Regions from separate parts of the Neobacillus pocheonensis genome, predicted to be linked through region 3. Evidence: riboswitches for the same ligand, from Rfam matches in the RefSeq annotation. Region 3 holds a riboswitch; each other region holds the start of a gene.
What was found. A riboswitch is a leader RNA that binds a small molecule or an ion and turns the genes downstream of it on or off. The one in region 3 is predicted to bind lysine.
Positions count from the first base shown of each region.

Region 1: linked by a shared signal. The riboswitch ahead of dapA (4-hydroxy-tetrahydrodipicolinate synthase) and the one ahead of ABES02_RS15920 (amino acid permease) in region 3 are both predicted to bind lysine.
Region 2: linked by a shared signal. The riboswitch ahead of ABES02_RS19605 (aspartate kinase) and the one ahead of ABES02_RS15920 (amino acid permease) in region 3 are both predicted to bind lysine.

Region 1 covers NZ_JBCNAD010000008.1:39,001-47,385, reverse strand. Annotated here, with positions in the region: gene ABES02_RS04720 (spore germination protein) at 1-156, opposite strand, end outside; gene ABES02_RS04715 (GerAB/ArcD/ProY family transporter) at 122-1,207, opposite strand; lysine riboswitch at 1,385-1,565, shown strand; gene dapA (4-hydroxy-tetrahydrodipicolinate synthase) at 1,694-2,575, shown strand; gene ABES02_RS04705 (quinone oxidoreductase family protein) at 2,658-3,623, opposite strand; gene ABES02_RS04700 (SET domain-containing protein) at 3,792-4,184, shown strand; gene ABES02_RS04695 (sulfite exporter TauE/SafE family protein) at 4,332-5,099, shown strand; gene ABES02_RS04690 (MFS transporter) at 5,269-6,456, shown strand; gene ABES02_RS04685 (HAD family hydrolase) at 6,490-7,272, opposite strand; partial or broken gene ABES02_RS04680 (PAS domain-containing protein) at 7,364-7,588, opposite strand; gene ABES02_RS04675 (diguanylate cyclase domain-containing protein) at 7,544-8,176, shown strand; gene ABES02_RS04670 (alpha/beta hydrolase) at 8,269-8,385, opposite strand, start outside.
Region 2 covers NZ_JBCNAD010000035.1:7,598-15,982, reverse strand. Annotated here, with positions in the region: gene uvrC (excinuclease ABC subunit UvrC) at 1-1,334, shown strand, start outside; lysine riboswitch at 1,405-1,583, shown strand; gene ABES02_RS19605 (aspartate kinase) at 1,883-3,100, shown strand; gene ABES02_RS19600 (YslB family protein) at 3,144-3,596, opposite strand; gene ABES02_RS19595 (succinate dehydrogenase cytochrome b558 subunit) at 4,042-4,650, shown strand; gene sdhA (succinate dehydrogenase flavoprotein subunit) at 4,714-6,465, shown strand; gene sdhB (succinate dehydrogenase iron-sulfur subunit) at 6,486-7,247, shown strand; gene ABES02_RS19580 (class D sortase) at 7,367-7,942, shown strand; gene gerE (spore germination transcription factor GerE) at 8,078-8,302, shown strand.
Region 3 covers NZ_JBCNAD010000028.1:699-9,083, reverse strand. Annotated here, with positions in the region: gene ABES02_RS15945 (DUF421 domain-containing protein) at 1-253, shown strand, start outside; gene ABES02_RS15940 (DMT family transporter) at 290-1,264, opposite strand; gene ABES02_RS15935 (PH domain-containing protein) at 1,440-2,054, shown strand; gene ABES02_RS15930 (nitroreductase family protein) at 2,092-2,727, opposite strand; gene ABES02_RS15925 (YitT family protein) at 2,851-3,666, opposite strand; lysine riboswitch at 3,964-4,153, shown strand; gene ABES02_RS15920 (amino acid permease) at 4,255-5,730, shown strand; gene ABES02_RS15915 (hypothetical protein) at 5,782-6,009, opposite strand; gene ABES02_RS15910 (SHOCT-like domain-containing protein) at 6,056-6,439, opposite strand; gene ABES02_RS15905 (DUF2089 domain-containing protein) at 6,440-6,811, opposite strand; gene ABES02_RS15900 (helix-turn-helix domain-containing protein) at 6,995-7,219, opposite strand; gene ABES02_RS15895 (hypothetical protein) at 7,330-7,503, shown strand; gene asnS (asparagine--tRNA ligase) at 7,552-8,385, opposite strand, start outside.

The DNA.
Region 1 (8,385 bases), on a different contig from region 3:
TAAGCTTTCAAAATAAATGATTTCAAAAGATTCCGTTTCTGTATGATGCTCTTTACATAATAGGTCTTGACTTCTGTTAAATTGTAATTTTAAATTTTCCGCTTTTTCTTTAAGTTCTCCCCTACGAAGATGATTCGAGCTCCTTATTTTTTCCATGTTGTTCATCCCTTTTCTTTAGTACTGCCAGAATCAATGCTGATAACAGGATTTGAATCAGGAAAAATATCATGCAAACCGGCAAAAAATAATCATAAATAGCCCCATAGAAATAATAAGTCTCTACTTTAATCGACATCAGTCCGAATAATAAGAGATACAAAATGCCAACAAGGATTGGGTTCAGTTTGTAATGCTTTTTTTTACTTGTAATAAATGTCCCTAATAGATACATAAACAAACCAATTCGAATTAGCCCTCCGCTAAGCCATTGATATAGGGCAAAGAAATCTAAATGTGAGATATACCTGCCTATGCTTAATACCCGCCACTGCTCATAAGCAGGATAACGAAAGTTGACTGCTTCCCTTGGGCCAAACTCCATGATGGATGCAGACAACGGTCCAAAGATTAAACCCGTTAAGATCGTCAATAAAATAAACAATTGCCTAAATTTAACCGGTTCCTGTGAAAAGGGCTGCAGCAAAACAACGATGTAAATCTCAAGAAGTCCAGAAAAAACGTAAATCAACCCTTTTAGAAGAGGAGAAAATCCGTTTGCTAATAAGGGAAATAAAAAACTCGGATCCTTTAAACTTGTGTTGGTTATCGCAATAAAGAATCCAAATAAGATTACAAGCGGCAGCAATAAACCGCTTGAAATCGCCATTGCTTTGACGCCAGCCAGCGTGATGAAAAAACAAACAACAATCAGGATAATATTAATCATAAAAACAGGAGTATCAGCTAGAAAGTAGGCTTTCAGCCAAATCATTAAATCCCGAAACGTTACATATGAACTGGCCAGCAGAAACACCATCACTGGAATTGAAAATATGATCGAGACAGTACGGCCAAGACGGTTCCTAATCATGGTAAAAAAACCTTCATCTGGGCTATTTTTTATAATAAAAAAAATAGGCCACAAAAATAGAAGTGCTATCGGATATGCAATAATGACACATAACCAACTATCTCTTCCTGCCGCAGTTAGTAAATTGGGTATAAGAAGAACATGATTAAGTAATCCCGTCGATAGAATCAAGAGCAAGAATAATTGTCTGGGGATTAGGATTTTTACTAAACTTTTCAATTAGATCACCGAATTTTTTCATTTTATTGATATGTTTTGTTGTTTTATTAAAAAATATCCAAATTCCCTTGAAACAAAGGGTCGTTTCTGTTATATTACAATCAATTAAATATTTTCTTACTTCAAACCTTTTGAAGTGAGGATAGAGGCGCAAAGACCATTACTACACAATTAGAGGATGATGAGGTCCTGTGAAGATTGTGAAAAGGGGAATTTGCCGAAGCTTCCAAGATGCTCATTTGTCTTGAAGCTGGTTCTGCTATTGAAGAAATACAGAACTGTCATATAGGAAACTATATGGAGGGCTATCTCACGCATAGGAACTTGTTTTATGTATGTTTCTACTGCAGTAACGGGATTGCCTCGTTGCTGCTTTTTTGCGTAGATTTTTGAACGGCCTAAACTCCCTCTAATTTTAAAAAAATTATCTAAAGGGTGAGAATAATGAATTTTGGCCAAGTTTTAACCGCTATGGTGACACCATTTGATCAAAATGGTGATGTAGATTATAACGAGACGAAGAATTTAGTTAATTATTTGATTGCCAATGGTACGGATGGATTAGTCGTGGCTGGAACAACTGGAGAGTCTCCTACTCTAACAACAGAGGAAAAGATAGAGTTATTTAAATTTGTGGTTGATGTTGTAGGCGGCAGAATTCCTGTAATCGCAGGTACCGGCTCCAATAACACCAGAGCTTCAATCAGTTTGACTAAACTTGCAGTAGAAGCTGGTGTAGATGGCATCATGCTTGTTGCTCCATATTATAACAAACCTTCTCAAGAGGGAATGTATCACCACTTTAAAGCTATTGCCGAATCCACATCCTTACCCGTCATGCTATATAACATCCCTGGACGAAGTGTCGTGAACATGTCTGTCGAAACAATCGTTCGTCTTTCAGCGATTGATAATATTGTCGCCATTAAAGAAGCGAGCGGCAATTTAGATGCGATGGCAGAAATAATCAACCAAACACCGAGTGATTTTACGTTATATAGTGGAGATGATGGTTTAACGATACCTGTTTTAGCTATCGGCGGCGCTGGAGTTGTTTCTGTGGCCTCTCATATTATTGGTAACGAAATGCAAGACATGGTCAATAACTTTAAAAATGGCCGTGTCCAAGAAGCGGCAGCGGCTCATCGTCAGCTACTCCCAATCATGAAAGCATTATTTGCGGCTCCAAACCCAACGCCTGTAAAAGCGGCCCTAAATTTGAGTGGGGTTAAGGTTGGTGGGGTCCGGTTACCGCTTGTTGCTCTAAATGATAAAGAGCTAACGGCACTACAACAAGTATTACCAGGCAGCAAAATAGAGGCATAATGAATACAGATTCAAAAGGGCAGCCAATTCGGATGATTGGCTGCCCCTTTTTTGTTTTTCATATCGTTTTTTGTCGGCAATCTTATGGAATTAATAAAATTTTCCCGGTACTCTTTCGGCTCTCCAAATAACGATGCGCATCCTGCCCATCACTTAATGCAAAAACCTTTGGTTCCGCTACCGTAACTTTTCCTTCTTCCATCCAGCGAAACAATTCGTTTGAACGAGCAGCTCTTTCTTCATGGGATGTTAAGACATTCCATAAATCTCCGCCAGTCAGCGTTTTTGACGTATCCATCAGCATTCTTGGGTCTACTGGGGCCGGATCGCCGCCAGCCATTCCGTAAAATACAACAGTACCACCAATACGAGTTGCCGCAAAGCTATCTTGAAGTGTGGAACCGACGGATTCATAAACAACATCGACGCCCCTACGATTCGTAGCTTCCAGCACTCTCGTTTTCCAGTCCTCATCATAAAGAAAAACAAAGTCCGCTCCAGCATCTTTGGCTGCGGCGGCTTTTTCGGGTGAAGAAGTTAAGCCGATCACCCTTCCACCGAGCAGTTTAACTATTTGTATAAGAAGCTGCCCTACACCGCCTGCAGCAGCATGTACTAAAACAATGTCATTCTTTTTAATAGAATAGCTGTCCCGCGTTAGATAATGTGCGGTTAACCCCTGTAATAATACGGATGCCGCTTCATTATACGAAATGGTTTCAGGGACTGGAATAGTCTTATCTAAAGGAACGGCTACTAACTCTGCATTCGCGTAAGCTACATCGGCAAAGGCAATTCGCTCACCTACTTCAATCCCCTTCACATTTTCCCCTGTCTTTTCAACTATACCTGCTCCTTCATACCCTAGAATATACGGAGGTTCTCCAGCAAGATGATAGTTACCTTTTCTTCGATAAATATCAGCAAAATTTAAGCCGATCGCTTTCATTCTAACAAGTATTTCATCAGGTCTGATTGTTGGTGCTGAAATTTCTCGATACTCTAATACTTCTGGCCCGCCAAATTTATTGAATACTAGTGCTTTCAATTGTATGACCTCAACTTTAATAATTTTTTTCGATACGTTTTATATTAAATAGTAGTGAATAAAGAAATGCAAATAAACGGTTTTAATTCAAATTTTACAAAAAAGGTTGCATTCTTCATAAAAAAGCGTCAAGATTAAGGTACTTTAAAGAAATAGCAGGTGATTAAAATTATCGAAATTAAGACATCTCCTTTAAGCGATGGAGAATTCAATAGAGGAGTATTTGCAACCATAGATATCCCAAAAGGGACGCTTATTCATGAAGCTCCAGTCATTCCCTATCCCAATAGAGAACATGTTCACATTGAAAAAACACTGCTAGCAGATTATGCGTTTGAGTATGGGAAAAACCATACTGCTTTTTTGTTAGGATACGGTATGCTGTTTAACCATTCCTATACGCCGAATGCGACCTATGATATTAATTTTCAGAATCATACCTTTGATTTCTATGCATACAAAGACATTAAAGCAGGAGAAGAGATTCTTATTAATTATAATGGTGATGTGGATGACCAAGAGCCTCTATGGTTCGATAAGGAAAAAGAAGAAAATAATTAAAGTTAGTCGTTTAACTCTACTCATTTGTGAGTAGAGTTTTTTTATTTTTGAAAAATAAAAAATTCAGAAAAGTATTTACAAATGATTCATAAAACTCTATAATTCACATATATTTACTCGGATATTAAGATAGAAGGAGATAAGACCATGACATTAAGTATTGCATTGATGGGATTACTGGTAGGATTTTTAGTCGGTTTAACAGGTGTCGGAGGTGCAGCTCTTATTACTCCTGTTTTGATCATGGTTGGAATTCAGCCTTCTATTGCTGTTGGTACAGACTTGGTTTATAATTCCATAACAAAAATGTTTGGTGTTGCGCAGCATTGGAGACAAAAAACGATTAATTTCAAATTAATGATGTATCTTTCAATAGGCAGCATTCCAAGTGCCGTGGTAGCCATTTTTATTCTAAGATTTTTTGAATCCTCATTTCATAATCAAGAACATATTATTAAATACGCTCTTGGATACGTCCTTATTTTAGTAGCGACGGCTATCCTGATTAAGACCTTTTTTGATAAAAAAATAAGACCGAACCGCTGGCAGCTAAAATCACTCGAAGAAAAACGCGGATTAACAATCTTAATCGGTGCTGTATTCGGATTCATCGTTGGGTTTACTTCAATTGGGTCTGGTTCTTTATTTGCACTTGCTATGTTATTTCTCTATCGTTTGAAAGGAACTGAATTAGTTGGGACCGATATAGCCCATGCCTTTTTATTAGTTACCGTCGCTGGGTTGCTCCATGCAAATGCCGGTAGTGTCAACTATACCCTCGTTGGGAATTTGTTGATTGGGTCGATACCGGGAGTCCTCGTGGGTAGTTCTTTATCTTCAAAAGTACCGACTAAACCACTTCGTACTCTCATCTCTACCGTCATTCTTATTAGTGCGATCAAACTGATTTCATAAAATTATCCAAGCACAAAACCATTAGTCTAATTAAACTAATGGTTTTTTTGTTGTACTTTTCTTAATCGTCTAAAAATAGTTACTTATAATTTTTAAACCATTTTAATTTGAACGGTTCCCCAAGTGATATATACTTACATGTAACACCTTTTGTTAGGATGTGTACTTGATGAAATCTCAGAACACTAAGATTTTAGTTGGGTTGTCAATTGCTGCCTTTTTAGGACCGTTTACACAAACGATTTATACCCCTAGTCTTGCGGAGGTAGGACATTTTTATGAAGTAAACCAATTCATGGTAAATTTGACGATTTCGCTTTATACCTTTGTACTAGCTGCTAACCAGTTTCTAGTTGGCCCCTTAGCGGATACGCGCGGAAGAAAGGCCACCTTGTTACCGGGCATTCTTATTTTTTTGGCTGGTTCACTGATTTGCTTCCTTGCTCAAAATTACTATTTATTCCTGCTTGGAAGAGCATTGCAGGCGTTTGGGATTACTTCCGGATCTGTGGTAGCAGCCGCTGTCATAGGGGACATTTATGCCCCACAGGAACGGGGAAAAGCCATGAGTGTGTATCAGACCATGGTATTTCTTGGGCCCGTTCTAGGTCCTGTTGTCGGAAGCTTGATAGCTGCTTATGCAGAATGGCACTCAGCATTTGCTCTTCTTGTAGTAGGAGCCCTTTTTGCCTACATATATAATCGTTATACCTTGAAGGAGACCTTGCCAAAAGATGCTGCTCCGAAGAAAATTACCTTTCAAACTTTTACAGGTATTTTGAAAAATCGGGCTGCTTTTTCCATTTTGCTACTCGGATTCACACAATTTTATGGCTATTATATCTTTCTTGTCTTTATCCCTGGTTTGCTTGATGAATTATTTTCTGTCCCTTTAGTATGGAAAGGATTATTTTTCCTTCCGCTTACGGCTGGCATCGTGATTGGAACCATACTAGGAGGACGGATTCAAGCCTATCTAAAACACACTACAATCCTCGTGTATACTGCGTATGGTACTGGGTTAGTGGTTTCCATCTTCTGGGCATTTCTATACTTGAATCTATTAACGATCCCTGCGTTGATTGTGTTTTTACTAGAGTTTGGTGTGCTATTAGGAATCAGTCTCCCTTCTCAAATAACCTCATTGGTTAATTTATTTGCACACGAAAAAGGAACGGCTATGGGTGTTTACAACTTTATCCGCTTTACTGGCGCTGCAATTGGGCCACTTCTTGGCTCATCGCTTTATAAAATCGGCGGGGACAATGCCCTATATATCACATTGTTTATATTCCTACTTGGTGGAGCTATTGTGATTCACCTAAATAGCCGGGCTCGCTTGGTAAAACTCGGATAAATTTAAAAGCGCGGAAATAATTCCGCGCTTTCTTCAAAACTGTTCTAAAATCATATAAAGCTCTTCCAGGTGCTCTATTTCATAGGTAGGAATCACTTCATTTCGCTCTTTATTGTGACGGTTTATCCAAACTGATTTGATTCCAGCTCGATTTGCGCCTAGAATATCAGTCATCAAATTATCCCCGACCATGATAGCTTCTTCCTTTTGTAAGGACATCCTTTCCAAAGCATGTTCAAAAATAGTTGGATCTGGCTTTCCTCTGCCAAAATCCCCTGAGATCACAATATGATCAAAATAGGGAACGAGTTCAGGGGTAATCGCTAATTTAGTGTTTTGCAAATCCGGTGAGCCATTGGTCAAAAGCAGAAGTTGATAATTTTCTTTTAATTTATCTAGAATATTAAAGGTTTCCTCGTAAACAAATGGCAGATTCCTCCGTTCTTGCGGAAAACGTTCTGCTAGTTCAAAGCCAAAATCAGGGTCATCTATACCCATGGATTTTAATCCCAATGTCCAGGCATCCTTTCGGTAGGAAGGTACAGTTTCTTTCATTTTTCTAAATGCATCTTGATCATCTAAAAAATTCCCCCATAGTCCTTCAAAAGGATTAATCCCTATCATTTGAGTAAAGGGGAAAAATTCATAAGACGAGTATAAATTTCTTGCTGCTTTACGAACGGCTTCTTCAAACTGAATCGGGTCAAGTCCATACTTTTCCTCAGCATATTTACACGTGGCTACAAAGGCTTCCTTTATACTTCTTTGATCCCAAAGAAGGGTGTCATCTAGGTCAAAAAAAATGGCTTTAATCATATCGGTCCTCACTTATTAAAAAGATTTTTTTATAGTTTACCATTTTTATATGAAAATTCGTAATATTTTTATTACCTAAACTAAAAAAAGTCCCATCAATCGCTTTGATTGGGGCAATGTTTTGCGTGAATTCAAGCGTTCCAACGTATTCACCGTTTTCATCGCGAACGGCAAAGTACCGAATATAGACGTACTTATCTTTGAACTTAATCCAGAAATCCTCACTGTCTTTCCTGCCTGCTTTAAAGTCGTTTAACAATTCCTCCACCACATGAACACTTCTTGGGGGATGGCAGTTTTGGACAGAACGGCCAATTTCAAAGCCGTCAACGACAGTTTAGGACACGAAATTGGCGATAAATTATTAATTGAAATTGCCGAGAGACTGATTGGGTTAACCAATAAAAAGGATATCATCTCCAGATACGGTGGTGATGAATTTACCATTCTTCTTTCTGATTCCACAGATAAAAGAGCCAATGAAGTGGCGCAAAGTATTTTAGCAAGCTTACCAGAGCCTTTTTCTCTTAATCATCATGAGATTATTGTGACTCCTAGTATCGGAATAAGTATTTTCCCTGATCATGGAGATAACTTTGATACTTTAATAAAAAAAGCTGATTTAGCAATGTATTTTGCGAAAAGCCTAGGGAAAAATAATTTTCAATTTTTCCATTGTGATTTAATGAAAAAATTTGATTATGAATTAGACTTAGAAATCAAATTACGGAAGGCTCTTGGCCGGAATGAATTTGTTTTATATTTCCAGCCGCAAATAGACATGGAAACAAATGAGATCATTGGCGCGGAAGCACTCATTCGCTGGGAGCATCCTAAAAAAGGCATTGTTTCTCCAATTGATTTTATTCCAGGCTCAAGGCCAGACTCCGTTAAAGCCTTTTGAACAACTTCTGCTAAATTGGTCTGAAAAAATTGTTTCGCTGAAATATTTACGGAAACAGTTATTGGAGGCAGACCACTATCCTGCCACATTATTTAATTAAAAGCTTTCTTTAAAGCACTGCCCGCTTTCTCAAGAGCGCGCTTTCCTTGGTCAATTACCGCTGCCATACTTACGAATCCGTGGATCGTCCCGTCGTAGCGAACACATTC
Region 2 (8,385 bases), on a different contig from region 3:
CGCTTCGCAAATGTGCGACACTTCCTGACCGGGTATGCCTCTATTATCATTTAGGGCAGTGCCTTGCACCATGTGTCAATGAAGTAACTGAACAACAATATAAAGAAATGACCGATGAAATTACCCGCTTTTTAAACGGGGGTTATAAGGAAATAAAAAAAGAATTAACCGAAAAAATGACGGTGGCGGCAGAAGAGTTAGATTTTGAGAGGGCAAAGGATTTTAGAGATAAAATCGTCCATATTGAGACGATTATGGAAAAACAGAAAATTACAATGACAGACTTTACGGATCGAGACGTGTTTGGCTATGCGGTCGATAAAGGCTGGATGTGCGTACAGGTCTTCTTTGTACGACAGGGAAAGCTAATTGAACGTGACGTATCCATGTTCCCAATTTACAATGAACCAGAGGAAGAAATCCTCACATTTTTGGGTCAGTTTTATCAAAAAACAAACCACTTTAAACCGAAGGAAATTCTCATTCAAGACGAAGTGGACTTAAATATGGCGGAGCAGCTTCTTGAGGTAAAAGTGTTACAGCCGCAGCGAGGGCAAAAAAAGGATCTTGTAAAAATGGCCATTAAAAATGCCAAAATTGCCTTGAATGAAAAGTTCTCTCTGATTGAAAAAGATGAAGAACGAACAATTAAGGCAGTGGAGAACCTGGGGGAACTCCTCGGAATTTATACACCGCACCGCATCGAGGCTTTCGATAATTCCAATATTCAAGGAACCGACCCGGTTTCGGCGATGGTTGTTTTTACAGATGGGAAAGCAAACAAACGAGAATACCGGAAATATAAGATTAAATCAGTCATAGGGCCCGATGATTATGAGTCAATGAGGGAAGTTACCCGAAGAAGATATTCACGGGCACTTAAAGAAGAACTGCCACTGCCCGATTTAATTATAATTGATGGCGGAAAGGGGCATGTAGAAGCCGTACGTGATGTATTAGAAAATGAATTAGGCTTGGATATTCCTCTTTCAGGTCTTGTAAAGGATGAAAAACATCGAACCTCTCAATTACTGTATGGCAACCCATTAGAAATTGTCCCATTAGAGCGAAACAGCCAGGAGTTTTATTTGCTGCAAAGAATTCAAGATGAGGTTCACCGCTTTGCGATTACCTTCCATCGGCAGATCCGTGGAAAAAGTGCCTTCCAATCCTTACTCGATGATATACCAGGAATTGGCGAGAAGCGAAAAAAATTATTGTTAAAGCAGTTTGGCTCCGTGAAAAAAATGAAAGAAGCTGGCATCGAAGAGTTTAGGGCGATTGGAATTCCTAAGGATGTTGCTGAAGAATTACTCAAAAAACTTCAGTCATAAGGATTGTCAGCTGAAAACTATCATGCTATAATAAGTGAAAATTTAATTTACTATCACTTTTACGTACTAAAGTGAAGGTAGAGGTGCGAGCTTCAAGAGTAAAGGTTCTGAGAAGGATGAGCTTCCATGATGAACCTTGAAAGGGGATGTTCGCCGAAGTGGAGAAAGTCTCATTTCTTTCTTTGCTGGTCCTGTATTGAATAAATACTGGATTGTCAAGACGAATGGTCTTGGAGAGCTATCTTATCTTGTAGGCGCAAGTTTTTTTTGTGTTTATTAAGCAATGAGATACCCTCTCATTGCTTTTTTATTTTTTTGGCTGTGTCGAACTTGCTTGTTGATTTCCGCCCAGGCGCGAGCGGTTCGCGGGCAGTTCGGGGAGCCTCCTCGGCGTTGAAGCGCCTGCGGGGTCTCCCCTGTTCCGTACTCCCGCAGGAGTCTTGCGCCTTCCGCTCCAATCAACAAGGTTTCAAAATCAACATTCACCTTTAACACAACCAATTATAGGGAAAACTATAGCAATCACTTGAAAGTAGGGGAAAACGAACATGGGGCTTATTGTACAAAAATTCGGAGGTACTTCTGTCGGAAGTGTGGATAGAATTTTAAATGTAGCAGAATGTGTGAGAGAAGAAACCAAAAGAGGAAATAAGGTAGTTGTCGTCGTTTCTGCAATGGGCAAATCGACAGATCAGCTTGTTAACTTAGCAAAGGAAATTTCCGATCAGCCAAATAAGCGGGAAATGGATATGCTGCTTACGACTGGGGAGCAGGTGACTATTGCGTTATTGAGCATAGCTTTAAATCAAAAAGGTCTTGAGGCTGTTTCCTATACAGGATGGCAGGCAGGAATTGTTACCGAGCCTGTACATGGAAATGCAAGGATTTCAAAAATCAATACACAATCAATCGAAACGCGGCTAAATGAGGGGAAAGTCGTAATTGTTGCCGGTTTCCAAGGGATTACTGAGGATGGCGAGATCACTACTCTGGGCCGAGGTGGATCTGACACAACAGCTGTGGCGTTAGCTGCCGCTTTAAAAGCCGATAAGTGTGATATTTATACCGATGTAACCGGGGTATTCACAACAGATCCTAGATATGTGAAAAAGGCTCGTAAATTATTATCCGTTTCCTATGATGAAATGCTCGAACTTGCTAATTTAGGGGCAGGAGTGCTGCATCCAAGAGCAGTGGAGTTTGCAAAGAACTACAATGTACGCTTAGAAGTTCGCTCAAGTATGGAAAAAATTGAAGGTACAGTCATTGAGGGGGAAGCAACAATGGAACAAAATTTAGTTGTCCGCGGGGTCGCATTCGAAGATGAGATTACGAAAGTAACCGTGTTAGGTCTTAAGAATTCATTAACGAGTTTATCTACTATTTTTACCACACTTGCTCAGAATCACATCAACGTAGATATCATTATTCAAAGTACAACAGAGGCTGGTACAGCCAATCTGTCATTCTCGCTCCATACCAATGATTGGGTTGAAACATTAAAGGTTTTAGAGAACAATAAGTCCGTTCTTGGCTATGAGCAACTTGATGCAGAAAATAAATTAGCAAAAGTATCGATTGTTGGTTCGGGCATGATTTCCAATCCAGGTGTGGCGGCGAAAATGTTTGCCGTTCTTGCTGAGAACAACATCGCTATTAAAATGGTCAGCACCTCTGAGATCAAAGTATCAGCAGTGGTAGAAGAGAAAAATATGCTAAAAGCAGTAGAAGTACTGCACGATGCTTTTGAACTAGGGAAAAACTAAAAAAGAGAGTCAGGCACTTTCAATGACAGTACCTGACTCTATTTTATATTTGATCTTTTTTGTCCCATTTAACCGTGAAGTGGATAATGTTGGATTTTTTTGCTGGGTGTTCAAATGTTTCGGCGATAGCTTCTTTTTGCAACTCGATTTGCTGGGCAAGGAATCCAGCTTCTAACTGAAAAAAGTTTTCTGCTTTTGATTTGACACGTGATACTAGTAGTGGACTAGCAAGTTCAAACTCAATTTGATTTTTACTTTCATGTTTGATGTTAAGTTGGCCCCAAGAGGCATTGATAAAAAATTCAACTAGTTGATCATAATCGGATAATGGAAATTTTCGTGCAAGCCTTTTTCCGGCCCAATATAAAATTTCGGGAGTATCTTTTCCTAAAATCTCAGGTAAAAGGATTTCTCTGACTAGTTCATAACCGAAAATGGATATGTTTCTAGGTTCATCAGTCTGGATCTGACGCTCAACGACGATACTATCTTTCACTTGTTTCCCCTCTTTCTACCATTCTATTATATACAAACTGTGTTACAATTCAGTAGCGTTTTTATAAAATAGTGCTAACATTTTGAAGGGATTTTTTGTTATTTTGCAATATCATAACTTATTTACCATCATAATTATCATTTCCTAAAAATAATAATTTCCAACCGTAAGATGTTGGTAATTTTTATGTGAGAATCTAGGTTATTTATCAAATAAAACCAAGCTATAAATGAATGCGCTTACATTCTATTATAATATCAATATATTTTAAAAATTTTATATTTTAACCAAAGATTTATGTATCCGGTTTCTTGACGCTCTAGGATGATGGGAGTAAAATGGACATGTCACATTATTGTCACAATGGTGCTAGGTTACATATTCTTTAAAGGAAAAAAAGAAAAGGGCTTAACATCATTTTTACAAATTAAAAGGGGGTAAATGTATGGCGAGTAATCGAGAGTTTTTCAATCGGAGATTGCATTCATTGCTTGGGGTTATTCCTATTGGGATATTCCTTATGCAGCACCTGGTAGTCAATCATTATGCAACAGTGGGAGTTGAATCCTTCAACAAAGCTGCAAACTTTATGGGGAATCTTCCTTTCCGCTACGTCCTTGAGACTGTTATTATTTATTTACCATTGTTATTTCATGCAATATATGGGCTTTATATTGCTTTTACAGCGAAAAATAACACTAGCAGATTTGGATTCTTCAGAAACTGGATGTTTTTGCTCCAACGTATTACTGGTGTCATCACGCTGATCTTTATCGCTTGGCATATCTGGGAGACACGTGTAGCTTCAGCGTTTGGACATGAAGTTAATTTTCAAATGATGCAAGATATTCTATCTTCACCATTTATGTTTGGCTTTTACATTGTGGGGATTATCTCAGCTATTTTCCACTTTGCGAATGGATTATGGTCATTCTTGGTTAGCTGGGGTATCACTGTATCCCCACGTTCACAAGTCATTACTACATACGTGACAATCGTGATTTTCTTAGCACTATCTTACATTGGAATTTCTACTTTATTAGCGTTTGTTTAATAATTCACATTTAAAATTGTTCGGATAAAAATTTTTGGATTTTGGATTAAGGGAGTGAGTCAGATGAGTAAGGGTAAAGTGGTCATTGTCGGCGGCGGATTAGCTGGCTTGATGGCAACAATTAAGGTTGCAGAATCAGGAACTCCAGTAGAATTGTTTTCTCTAGTTCCCGTTAAACGCTCTCACTCTGTTTGTGCCCAAGGCGGTATTAATGGAGCAGTAAATACAAAAGGTGAAGGTGACTCCCCATGGATTCACTTTGACGATACCATTTATGGCGGAGATTTCTTAGCGAACCAGCCGCCAGTTAAAGCAATGTGCGATGCGGCACCTGGAATCATTAATTTATTTGACCGGATGGGTGTTATGTTTAACCGGACTCCTGAAGGGCTTTTAGACTTCCGTCGTTTTGGTGGTACACAGCACCACCGTACAGCTTTTGCTGGTGCTACAACTGGTCAGCAATTACTTTATGCATTGGATGAGCAGGTCCGCCGCCATGAAGTGGACGGATTAGTAACAAAGTACGAAGGCTGGGAGTTCTTAGGAACTGTTATCGATGACGAAGGCACTTGCCGCGGTATTGTTGCACAAGACCTAAAAACAATGGAAATTCGCTCATTCGCTGCTGATGCTGTCATTATGGCATCTGGAGGCCCTGGAATTATTTTTGGAAAATCAACAAACTCGGTTATTAACACTGGCTCTGCTGCGTCAATTGTTTATCAGCAAGGTGCTTATTATGCGAACGGTGAAATGATTCAAATCCATCCTACAGCCATTCCTGGGGACGACAAGCTTCGCCTTATGAGTGAATCTGCTCGTGGAGAAGGCGGACGTATTTGGACTTACAAAGATGGTAAGCCATGGTACTTCCTTGAAGAAAAATATCCTGCGTATGGAAACCTTGTGCCTCGTGATATTGCGACACGTGAAATCTTTGATGTCTGTGTAAATCAAAAACTCGGCGTCAACGGCGAAAATATGGTATTCCTTGATCTATCCCATAAGGATCCGCATGAATTAGATGTTAAACTTGGTGGAATTATCGAGATTTATGAAAAATTCATGGGTGATAATCCACGTAAAGTTCCAATGAAAATTTTCCCAGCTGTTCACTATTCAATGGGCGGACTATGGGTTGATTATGATCAAATGACAAATATTAAAGGTCTCTTTGCTGCCGGGGAATGTGATTATTCACAGCACGGTGCCAACCGTTTAGGAGCAAACTCCTTGCTTTCAGCAGTATTCGGCGGAATGGTTGCAGGACCAAATGCAGTTAAATATATCAATGGACTTGAAAAGAGCTCCGATGCAGTTTCTTCCTCTGTCTTTGACCGCCATGTGAAAGAGCAGGAAGAAAAGTGGAACTCCATCATGTCCTTAAGTGGAACTGAAAATGCTTACGTTCTTCATAAAGAACTAGGTGAATGGATGACAGATAATGTAACGGTTGTTCGTTACAATGATAGGCTGTTAAAAACAGATGAAAAGATCCAAGAGCTATTAGAGCGTTATCAAAATATTAATATTAACGATACTTCAAAATGGAGCAACCAAGGTGCAGCCTTCACACGTCAATTACAAAATATGCTGCAAATGGCTCGCGTTATTACAATTGGTGCTTACAATCGTAATGAAAGCCGTGGAGCGCATTACAAGCCTGATTTCCCAGAGCGTAATGATGAGGAATTCATGAAAACGACGATGGCTAAATTTGTTGATTCTAAGTCTGCTCCTGCTTTCCATTATGAGGACATCGATGTATCCTTAATTAAGCCGCGGAAGCGCGATTACACAACAAAACACTAAAGAAAGGGGAGTAGGAAAAAATGTCTGAAAAGAAAGTAGTCAAATTTATTATCCAACGTCAGGATAGCGAAAATGCTGCACCGTATGAGGAGACCTTTGAAGTTCCTTATCGTCCGAATATGAATGTTATTTCCGCACTGATGGAAATTCGTAAAAATCCTGTAAATACAAATGGACAAGCTACTACCCCAATTACTTGGGATATGAACTGTTTAGAGGAAGTTTGTGGTGCTTGTTCCATGATTATCAATGGAAAGCCGCGCCAATCTTGTTCCGCGCTCGTTGATCAATTAGAACAGCCAATCCGCTTAGCGCCAATGCGCACATTCCCGGTTGTCCGTGACCTTCAGGTTGATCGTAGCCGTATGTTTGATGCGTTAAAGAAAGTTAAAGCATGGATTCCTATCGATGGAACATATGACCTAGGACCTGGTCCACGTATGCCGGAGAATAAGCGCCAGTGGGCATACGAACTTTCTAAATGTATGACATGCGGTGTTTGCCTAGAGGCATGCCCGAATGTTAACAGCAAATCAAACTTTATTGGTGCCCAGCCATTATCACAGGTTCGGCTCTTTAACGCCCATCCAACAGGGGCAATGAATAAGGCAGAGCGTCTAGAAGCGATAATGGGTGATGGTGGACTTGTAAACTGTGGTAACTCGCAAAACTGCGTTCAATCATGTCCGAAAGGTATTCCATTGACTACCTCTATTGCAGCATTGAATCGTGATACAACGATCCAATCATTTAGAAGATTCTTTGGAAGCGACCATCAATAATATTGCAATGAACCTTCTTTTCTATTATGGGAAGAAGGTTTTTTGGTTTTTTAAATTGAATTCCTTAATATACTTATATCCAAGACTAAAATGCCGAATATAAAAGGTAGGTATATAAAGTGAAAGCAAAGTTTCCGCTACTAATCATTTTTATCGGTCTCATTCTTTTAGGAATTGGCGGTTGGCAATATATAAATGGAAAATACCAAACGGGGGCATCGCTAAAAGAAGCTAAAAAGATGGTGCTAGAGCAGCCTGATAATAATGCTGAAGCAGCTCGAAAAAATTATACTCCACCAAAGGTAGGAGATACGGCAGGCCTTTTGGTCATTCCTAAAATTAAAGCGGAGCTGGCGATTGTGGAAGGCACAGACCCTGATGATTTAGAGAAGGGTGTCGGACATTATAAAGGCTCTTTTTATCCGAGCGATAACGGGCAAATTGTTTTATCCGGACACAGAGACACGGTTTTCCGCCGATTAGGTGATTTGAAAATTGGCGACACCTTAAAGATGCAAATGCCATATGGCAACTATACCTATGAAATTACCCATACAAAAATTGTTAAGTCAGATGATACCAGCATAATCACTCTCCAGCACGAGAAGGAAGAATTGATCCTGACGACATGTTATCCGTTCAGGTATGTTGGGAATGCTCCTAAACGGTATATAATTTACGCAAAACTAAGGTAAAATCATAAATTTGTATTTTTATTTTCCTTTAAAGAAATATAGTCACTCCATACGCCCTATGCACATATGATATGGTGACTAAATATATACCCACCCCCGGTGCATAACTGGCGAAGGCAAGGAGGGTCACATTACTTGAAGGAGAATGATTATACTCACAAGCCATTACTCACCAAACGCGAAAGAGAAGTATTCGAACTGTTAGTACAGGACAAAACCACTAAGGAAATCGCTGGTGAACTTTTTATAAGCGAAAAAACGGTTCGGAACCATATTTCGAATGCCATGCAAAAGCTTGGTGTAAAGGGGCGTTCACAAGCTGTTGTAGAGCTCCTTCGAATGGGAGAGCTAGAACTTTAAAAATGACCGGCATCCGTAATGGAGGCCGGTTCATTATTTATTAGAAAATGAAAATCATTGGTCTCATAATGATTACAACTTGA
Region 3 (8,385 bases):
TACTCTTGCTAATGTTTTCTTAGGTCAGGTAGATTCATATGGTGAATTAACGGTTGATCTTTATGATGATAAAATTCAGGTCCCACAGCCCCAGCAACGACCACTACTACTTGCAACCTTGAAAAAAACGCAAGCAGACTTGGAAATATTTTCGCTTCAAACCGATTGCGAAAAATCAAAAGCGATGTACAAAAAAAATGCCGCACTTATGCAGGAAACGATTGATAAACTAAGTCCATTTTTAAATGGATGATACATAAAAAATCCTTATCGAGGTGATAAGGATTTTTTATGTGCTTACAGAATTTTCATTGATAGAAGTTGTGTTACTTTTATGGGACATATAGCTATGCAATACCATCCCCGCCATCACTAATAGCATTCCAATCCAGGATACCGTTGAAGGGAATATAGAATTCAAAAGCAACAATTCCCCAATTAAAGCAAATAACACTTCCATTGATTGCGTTGCCTCCACCGCAGCTAATTTCTGCATATCCCCTCTTACCAAATCAGTGGCATGAAAAAAGAGGATAGTAGCAATCACTCCAGATGAAATGGCAACCAGTCCTGATTGAATCGTTTGCCCAGCACTAGGAGGCCCTTCTGAAAGAAAACCAAATACTGATAAAACAATCCAAAGTGGCAGGCTAGCTATAGTCATCCCTAATACGCGTTGAAAAACATCTAAACGGCCTCCGCAAATATCCATCATTTTTCTGTTTCCAAGCGGGTAGGCAAACGAAGCCACGACAACCGGTACAATCCCTAAAGTAATTTCCAAAATGGAAAGATGATTGGCCTGGTCGATCTGCATTAAAATAATTCCCAATAAGATAATTAAGGACATCGCTAATCCTTTGAAGGGAATTTTTCCTTTCATTTGCATTGGCCCTTTATTTGTCATGACCTTTTCATAAAAAAGGGGTGCTAAAAGTGAACCGGAAATAATTGTAATCTGCCATGTTGATGCAATTAACCAACCGGGTGCAAATGCTGCTGAGAAACAAATTGGAGCATAGAACAATCCAAATCCTACAAAGCTCCATAAGAGCCACGCACTAGGCCGCCTTTTCATTTCCACCAATAATGGCTGAAGATTTTTCCTCAAGAGCACTATGGCAAAAAGAAATGGAACCATAAAGAAATAACGCAAAGATGCACTCCATATCCAGCTCCCGCCGGCTAAGTCCATCGCCCGGTTTAAAATAAAGGTAAATGCAAAAAAGAAAGCGGCAAGTATGCCTAAAATAATGGGCCGCATTATGTTTATCCCCTTTTATTAATCTCTTTTTTAAGTTGGTAAGTCAACTTTACTTAGTATAGCAGATTTCTGAATAATTTGTTAAAAAGAAAATGACTAGGTAAATTTGAAACTTTATTCCCTTTCGACCGTAAATAACGAGGGTCATGATAAAAAATGAAGCGAGGTTGATACCATGTTTGGAAAAGTTGCCGCAGATATATTAGGAATAAGTGATGTTGGCTCTGTCATTAAACCGGAAAATTATGATAAAGTGGATGCGGATGATTATGTCATGCATGAAGATAACGAGAAGATTTACTTCCTCATTAAATCAAAATCAGATGAATATTGTTTTACGAACAACGCCCTTATCCATTTAGACGGCACAAGTGCAACGAGCAAGAAACGGCTGCTGCATCGTTATAGTTATGCAACTAACAAAATATCGGACGTAATGCTTGAAACAGCCGGAACTGTTGATCTTGATGTGGAAATCAAGTTTAAAATCGGCTCACAGCCATTTTCCATTGATGTTCATAAAAAACATATTGAAGAAGTAAAGGATTTATATAAGGCATTGATTAAAATCTCTGAAATTACGCATGAAAATGACATTTCCCTTCAATTTGCTAAGCAAAGTCTAGAAGTAGCTTCTTCAACCTTAGGTAGGGTGACCAGTCCTGATAGCAATTTAGTAGTACAATTTAAAACGCTCAACCAGGCAGCATTCCAATGGTTAGAGGATAGCAAAAGGCAATATTGTGTCAAGGATTATGGTTTTGTTTTTGAAAAATATATTAATAACTAAGCCTCACAAAAATAACCCCATTTCTGGGGTTATTTTTTCAGATAAAATCAATTAAAACATCATCTAAAGGTAATCTGGTAGTATTATGAGCCGGTGCAGCAGCCTTCCCTAAAGGGATTAAAACGACAGGGAAAAATCGTTCAGGAAGATCAAATTTCCGGGCAAATTGTTCTTTGTTAAAACCGCCCATCGGTACTGTATCATAGCCTCTATCCTTAGCAATTAACATCAACTGCATGGAAACAAGTCCAGCATCAAAGGAAGCGATATTTTTCAGAATTTCTTCCGGAGCATGGGGATACGTATTATTAGTGTTTTCGATTAATCGGTTCATACTTCCTTCATCCATATATCCAGCTTCATATGCACTACGATAAACTTTTTCAACACTTTTATACATTTCTTTATCCCCAATGACCGCAATCACGGCTGAAGCTGTTTCCACCTGCTCTTGGTTATTTGCAATCGATCTAAGTTCTTTTTTAACTTCTTCGTCTTGGATGACAATAAATCGCCATGGCTGCAAATTGCTAGATGATGGTGCTTTTATTGCTTCCTTTAGAATATCATTAATTTCTTCTTTAGAAATTTTATATGTTGGGTCATATTTTCTTACCGAACGACGTTCGCTAATTAAATCAGACAAGCTTTTTGTGATTAATGAAGTTGCCATCGATGATTCCTCCTTGAATGTGAGTTTTACTTATAGTTTGTTTACCAGAACTAAACGATACCATGAAATCCTTTCCTCAATCCACAGAAAAGGCTTGCACCTATGTATAAGTGCAAGCCTCTATTATGAAGGACTTGGTCTGTGGAACAGCCCCATCACCTCAATTGTTTCCGTAATATTAACAAATGCGGTGGGATCAACCTCTGTAATAAGAGATTTCACTTCATTCAGTTCATACCTCGAGATAACAGTAACCATTACATTTCGCTTATCATTGGAATAGCCGCCTACACCATCCATTATTGTCAACCCGCGGTACAAATTGGTCAATAAATGTTCTCTCATTTCTTCGCCTTTTCCCGTAATAATCATAATCGTCAATTTTGCATGATCTGTGTAAATAGCATCCACCACTTTACCAGTTACAAATATGGAAACTAAAGTATTAAGTGCAGCATCCCAATTAAACAAAAATCCACTAATGACGATTACAACTGCGTTCATCCCAGAGAGCAATACACCAATTGGAAAGTCTTTTTTGCGCGAAACAATCATCCCAATGATATCAAAACCACCCGTTGAGCCTGAACAACGAAACACGATTCCTACACCTAACCCAGTTAACGCACCGCCAAAAATGGAGGAAAGAATCGTATCATTAGCGATTGGAAATACTGGTACTACATATAATCCTAATGAAATGATTAAGACTGAAAAAATCGAATTCATAATGAATTTTTTTCCGAGCATTTTATAACCCACAATTAATAAAGGTAAATTCAAAAGTAAGTTAGCCACCCCTGTATTGATAGGGGTTATCATACCAAAAATCATTGAAATCCCGCTAAGCCCGCTGCTTAACACTTCATGTGGAATTAAAAAAAGGTTAAAGGCCATGACAACAATAAGGGATCCAATAATCAATCCAAAAATCCGCACACAGAGTCCTCCTAAACTTCACCATTTATTTAAAAATAATACCCATTATGTTTCTGTATGTAAATATAATAGTTTTTTATAATAATAATAAATTATCTGATAATTCATTAATCATTATCTCAATAGATTTTTTCAATTATTTTATCGTTTGCCTTCTACATGTTTTTTCATTTTACGTGTATAATTATACATCAAAACATTAAATAAATGAATTCAAAAATATTTTTTCATTGACAATAAAATAATAATATTTATACTTTAGTAGTATATTAATTTCATAACTAAATCCTCATCAACCGATGAGGTAGAGGTCGCGGTTTTTATTAGTAGAACGGACGAGATGCAGAGACATTACTGACTCCGTTTGAAAGGAAAAGCTGCCGAAGTGTGCTAACTTCTCTGAACAAGCATGCTGGGGCTGTCTCCCAATAGGAACAGAACTGTCACGTGTGGCCCTACCAGCCATTCGTGTTGAGCTATCTTTCGGAAGGTATGATGCGGGGTATTAACAATGCCACTCGAGTCTATCTCGGTGGCATTTTTTATTCCAAACTCCTTCCTAAAACCATAAAAAAAGGAGTTATAATTATGCAAACAGCACGTGTTTTAAAGGAAGATGTTAGCATTGAAGTTCAAACATCTAATAAAGACGGATTGAAACGAAGCTTAAAATCCCGTCACCTTACAATGATTTCACTCGGGGGTACGATTGGGACTGGTTTATTCCTTGCAAGCGGCGGGGCCATCCATTCTGCTGGACCAGGCGGCGCAATTCTTTCCTATCTCGTCATTGGTGTCATGGTTTACTTTTTGATGCAAAGTTTAGCTGAAATGGGCGCCTACATGCCAGTAGCGGGAAGCTTTAGCACCTATGCGACTAAATTCGTGGATCCTTCTCTTGGATTCGCCCTTGGCTGGAATTACTGGTATAACTGGGCGATTACGATTGCCGCTGAATTAGCTGCCGTTACAATGATTATGAAATTCTGGTTTCCACATACTCCTTCCATCATTTGGAGCGGAATCTTTTTAGTGATTATGTTTTTATTAAATTATCTTTCAGTAAAAGGCTTCGGGGAAGCAGAATATTGGTTCTCCTTAGTGAAAGTCGTAACGGTTGTTATCTTTATCATCACTGGTACATTAATGATTTTTGGCATTATGGGTGACGAAGCAGTAGGTTTCAAAAATTTCACTATTGGTGATGCACCCTTCCACGGCGGCTTTATGACGATGCTTGGAATCTTTATGGCAGCTGGATTCTCTTTCCAAGGTACAGAGCTCCTTGGAGTTGCTGCTGGTGAAACGGATGATCCAAAAAAAGCTATCCCGCGTGCGGTTAAACAAGTATTTTGGCGTATTCTTTTATTTTATGTATTAGCTATCCTTGTTATCGGTCTATTAATTCCTTATACAAATGGCAACTTAGCCAATGGTGATGTTACTGTCAGCCCATTTACCTTAGTTTTCCAAAAAGCAGGAATTGCTTTTGCTGCTTCGGTCATGAATGCCGTTATCTTAACGGCAGTCCTATCAGCTGGAAATTCAGGTATGTACGCTTCAACACGTATGCTATGGGACTTAGCCCGCGAAGGCAAAGCACCGAAATTTCTTGGTAAATTAAATAAAAATGGTGTTCCTGTCAATGCATTAATTGCTACAACGCTTGTAGGTACACTTGCGTTTCTTGCATCTTTCTTTGGGGATGGTACAGTTTACGTTTGGTTGTTAAATGCTTCTGGTATGTCAGGCTTTATCGCATGGCTCGGAATTGCGATTTGTCATTATCGCTTCCGCAGAGCTTATGTCGCTCAAGGTAAAGACTTAAACTTATTACCATTTAAATCAAAGTTCTTCCCATTTGGACCAATTTTTGCCTTTGCTGTCTGTGGATTCGTTGTCCTAGGACAAAACTATTCCGCATTTACGGGCGATCATATTGATTGGAATGGTGTAATGGTATCCTATATCGGATTACCTTTATTCCTAATCCTATGGCTTGGTTATAAATTCACGAAGAAAACGAAGGTTATTCCTTTAGATAAATGTGATTTAAATAATTAATGCTAAAAGAGCACGCCACTCAAGCGTGCTCTTTTAATTTATGAATATCGCTCATAATTGAACGATTACTTCAGTTCCATCTTTTAATTTTGTTTCAACTAATGTTAAACCCTTTTGCTCTGTTAGGGCGTTTAACAAAGGTTTTACGTCTCTTCTATCAATTTGGGGAATCGTAAACTTTTTTCCATCTTTCTCGATTGCTTTGTTTACGTATCTGGTTAATCTTTTAGAGGTAATTACTTTTAAAGCGAACTTTAAAACCGGATATGGGACAGGCATGAAAATCTTTTTCTCTTTAATTTTCACTCGGACTTTGATCATGGGTTTATTCAATGACCACGTAAACTTTTTCACCTTTTGCCGAGGTGATATCGACAATTTGTCCGTCTACTTCATTTTCGATGGCTTCGATTAACATGTCTACATTAACATGCTTAACATACTTTTCAGCCTCTGGAATTTTTTCGGCGATGCTCGTGCCTACTTTTAAAACAGCCTTGATTAACTTAATCGGCAAGTTTACATTCACGTTGTCTCCTTCTTCTGAAGAAACGCGGATTTTTAATGTTTTATTCAAATACGAAGCATTTTTGTTAAGTGGAATGGATTGCTCCTTGCCTTGAAGTACATTAATCAATTCTGTTGCTTTTTCTTTATCCAGCTTCCCTTTTTCCACCATCGTTAACACCCTTGAAATCTCTTCTTTCATTTATAATTCCCCCTCTTTTAATAAATGAATCGCCTCTTCAGCAGTGATTTCGCCTTTTTCAAGCATCGAAACAATTTTTTTCTTATCGATTTCCATCTTTTTATTTGTGGTGTAACCAAGTGAAGTAATAATATCGTCTAATTTTCCACGGACTGTTGGGTAAGAAATTCCCAGTTCTTTTTCAACTTCCTTAATATTTCCACGGCATTTTAAAAAAGTCTCTATAAACTGAAGCTGATCCTGACCAAGAGCTGCAAATTTAGATAGCTGAAATTCATTTTCCACAGTCGTATGGCAATGGGTACACTGAAGCTTCGTAATTTTTAATTGTTTGCTGCAAACCGGGCAATTTGTTATGAGCGGATACGCCATCATAATCTCCTTTCCTTTATTAACCACATCATACAATAATTATTGAAATTTTTAAAGGTATAAATTTATTTTTTTGATAAAAAATAATAAAAAAATTAATTATATTAAATACAACATTAATCATATTAACATCCATTGAAATAAAAAAACAGACTCACAATTGAGTCTGTTTTGATGGAACCATTAACCTAACTTTTCCTCTGAAGACCAAACATATAAATCTTCAATTTGGCAATTTAATTCTTTTGAAATGGTCATCGCAGTATTTAGGTTCATTACCTTCTTTGATATGTAGTCGTTTAGTTGACTTTTAGGAATATGTGTATTCCTCTCCAAACTATCCAAGTCCATACCGTTTTTGGCTAATAAATCCTTGAGGTTGCTTTTCTTTGCTTTATAATTGGTCAAAAATGACACCTCACTTTTATTAAGCATAACACAGTTGGATGGTAATAGAAAGGAAGCTAGTTACATTCATTGTATGTTATACTTAAAAGGATCACAAAAGGGGTGTTAAATTGAAAAGCTCAAATAACCGTTTCAATTACGGTCAATCAGTTAACATTAAAGACACTGGTGAGGTCGTCACAATCCTAAAATGGCAATACGTTAAAAATATGAAAAGATTTTCTTATACAGTGAAAGAACATCCTGGTACATTTTATTTCGAGGAAGAATTACAAAATAATTAAGATGAAAGAAGACCAATTCAGCGAAATTGGTCTTCTCTTCTTTATGAATTAAAACTCTGCATTTCCCGTTGTTCTAGGGAATGGAATGACGTCTCTGATATTGGACATTCCTGTTAAGTACATGATTAAGCGTTCGAAACCAAGACCATAGCCTGAATGCTTTGTTCCGCCGTATTTTCTTAATTCTAAGTACCACCAATAGTCTTCTTCGTTCATACCTAGCTCATTAATTTTACCAGCTAAAATCTCTTCTCGCTCTTCACGCTGGCTTCCACCGATTAGCTCACCAATTCCCGGAACAAGCAAATCAGTTGCGGCAACCGTTTTGTTGTCTTCATTTAAACGCATGTAAAAGGCTTTAATTTCTTTCGGATAATCTGTGACGAAAACTGGACGTTTAAATACCTTTTCACATAAATATCTTTCATGCTCTGTTTGCAAATCTAATCCCCATTCAACCGGATAGGCAAAGTTTTCACCTGATTCTTTTAATAACTCAATGGCTTCTGAGTAAGTAACACGGCCAAATTCAGCAGTGTGAGCATTATCTAAACGTTCTAATAGACCTTTTTCAATAAAGCTGTTAAAGAAGTTCATTTCCTCAGGCGCTTGTTCTAATACGTAACCAATCACGTATTTAACCATCTCTTCAGCAAGGTCCATAACATCTGGCAATTCAGCAAAGGCAACCTCTGGTTCGATCATCCAAAATTCAGCTGCATGTCTTGCCGTGTTTGAGTTTTCAGCTCTAAAAGTAGGGCCAAATGTATAAACATTGCGGAATGCTAGGGCAAAAGCTTCAGCAGAAAGCTGACCGCTAACAGTTAGATTGGTTTCTTTGTTAAAGAAATCCTTTGTCAAATCCGTTTTACCTTCTTCATT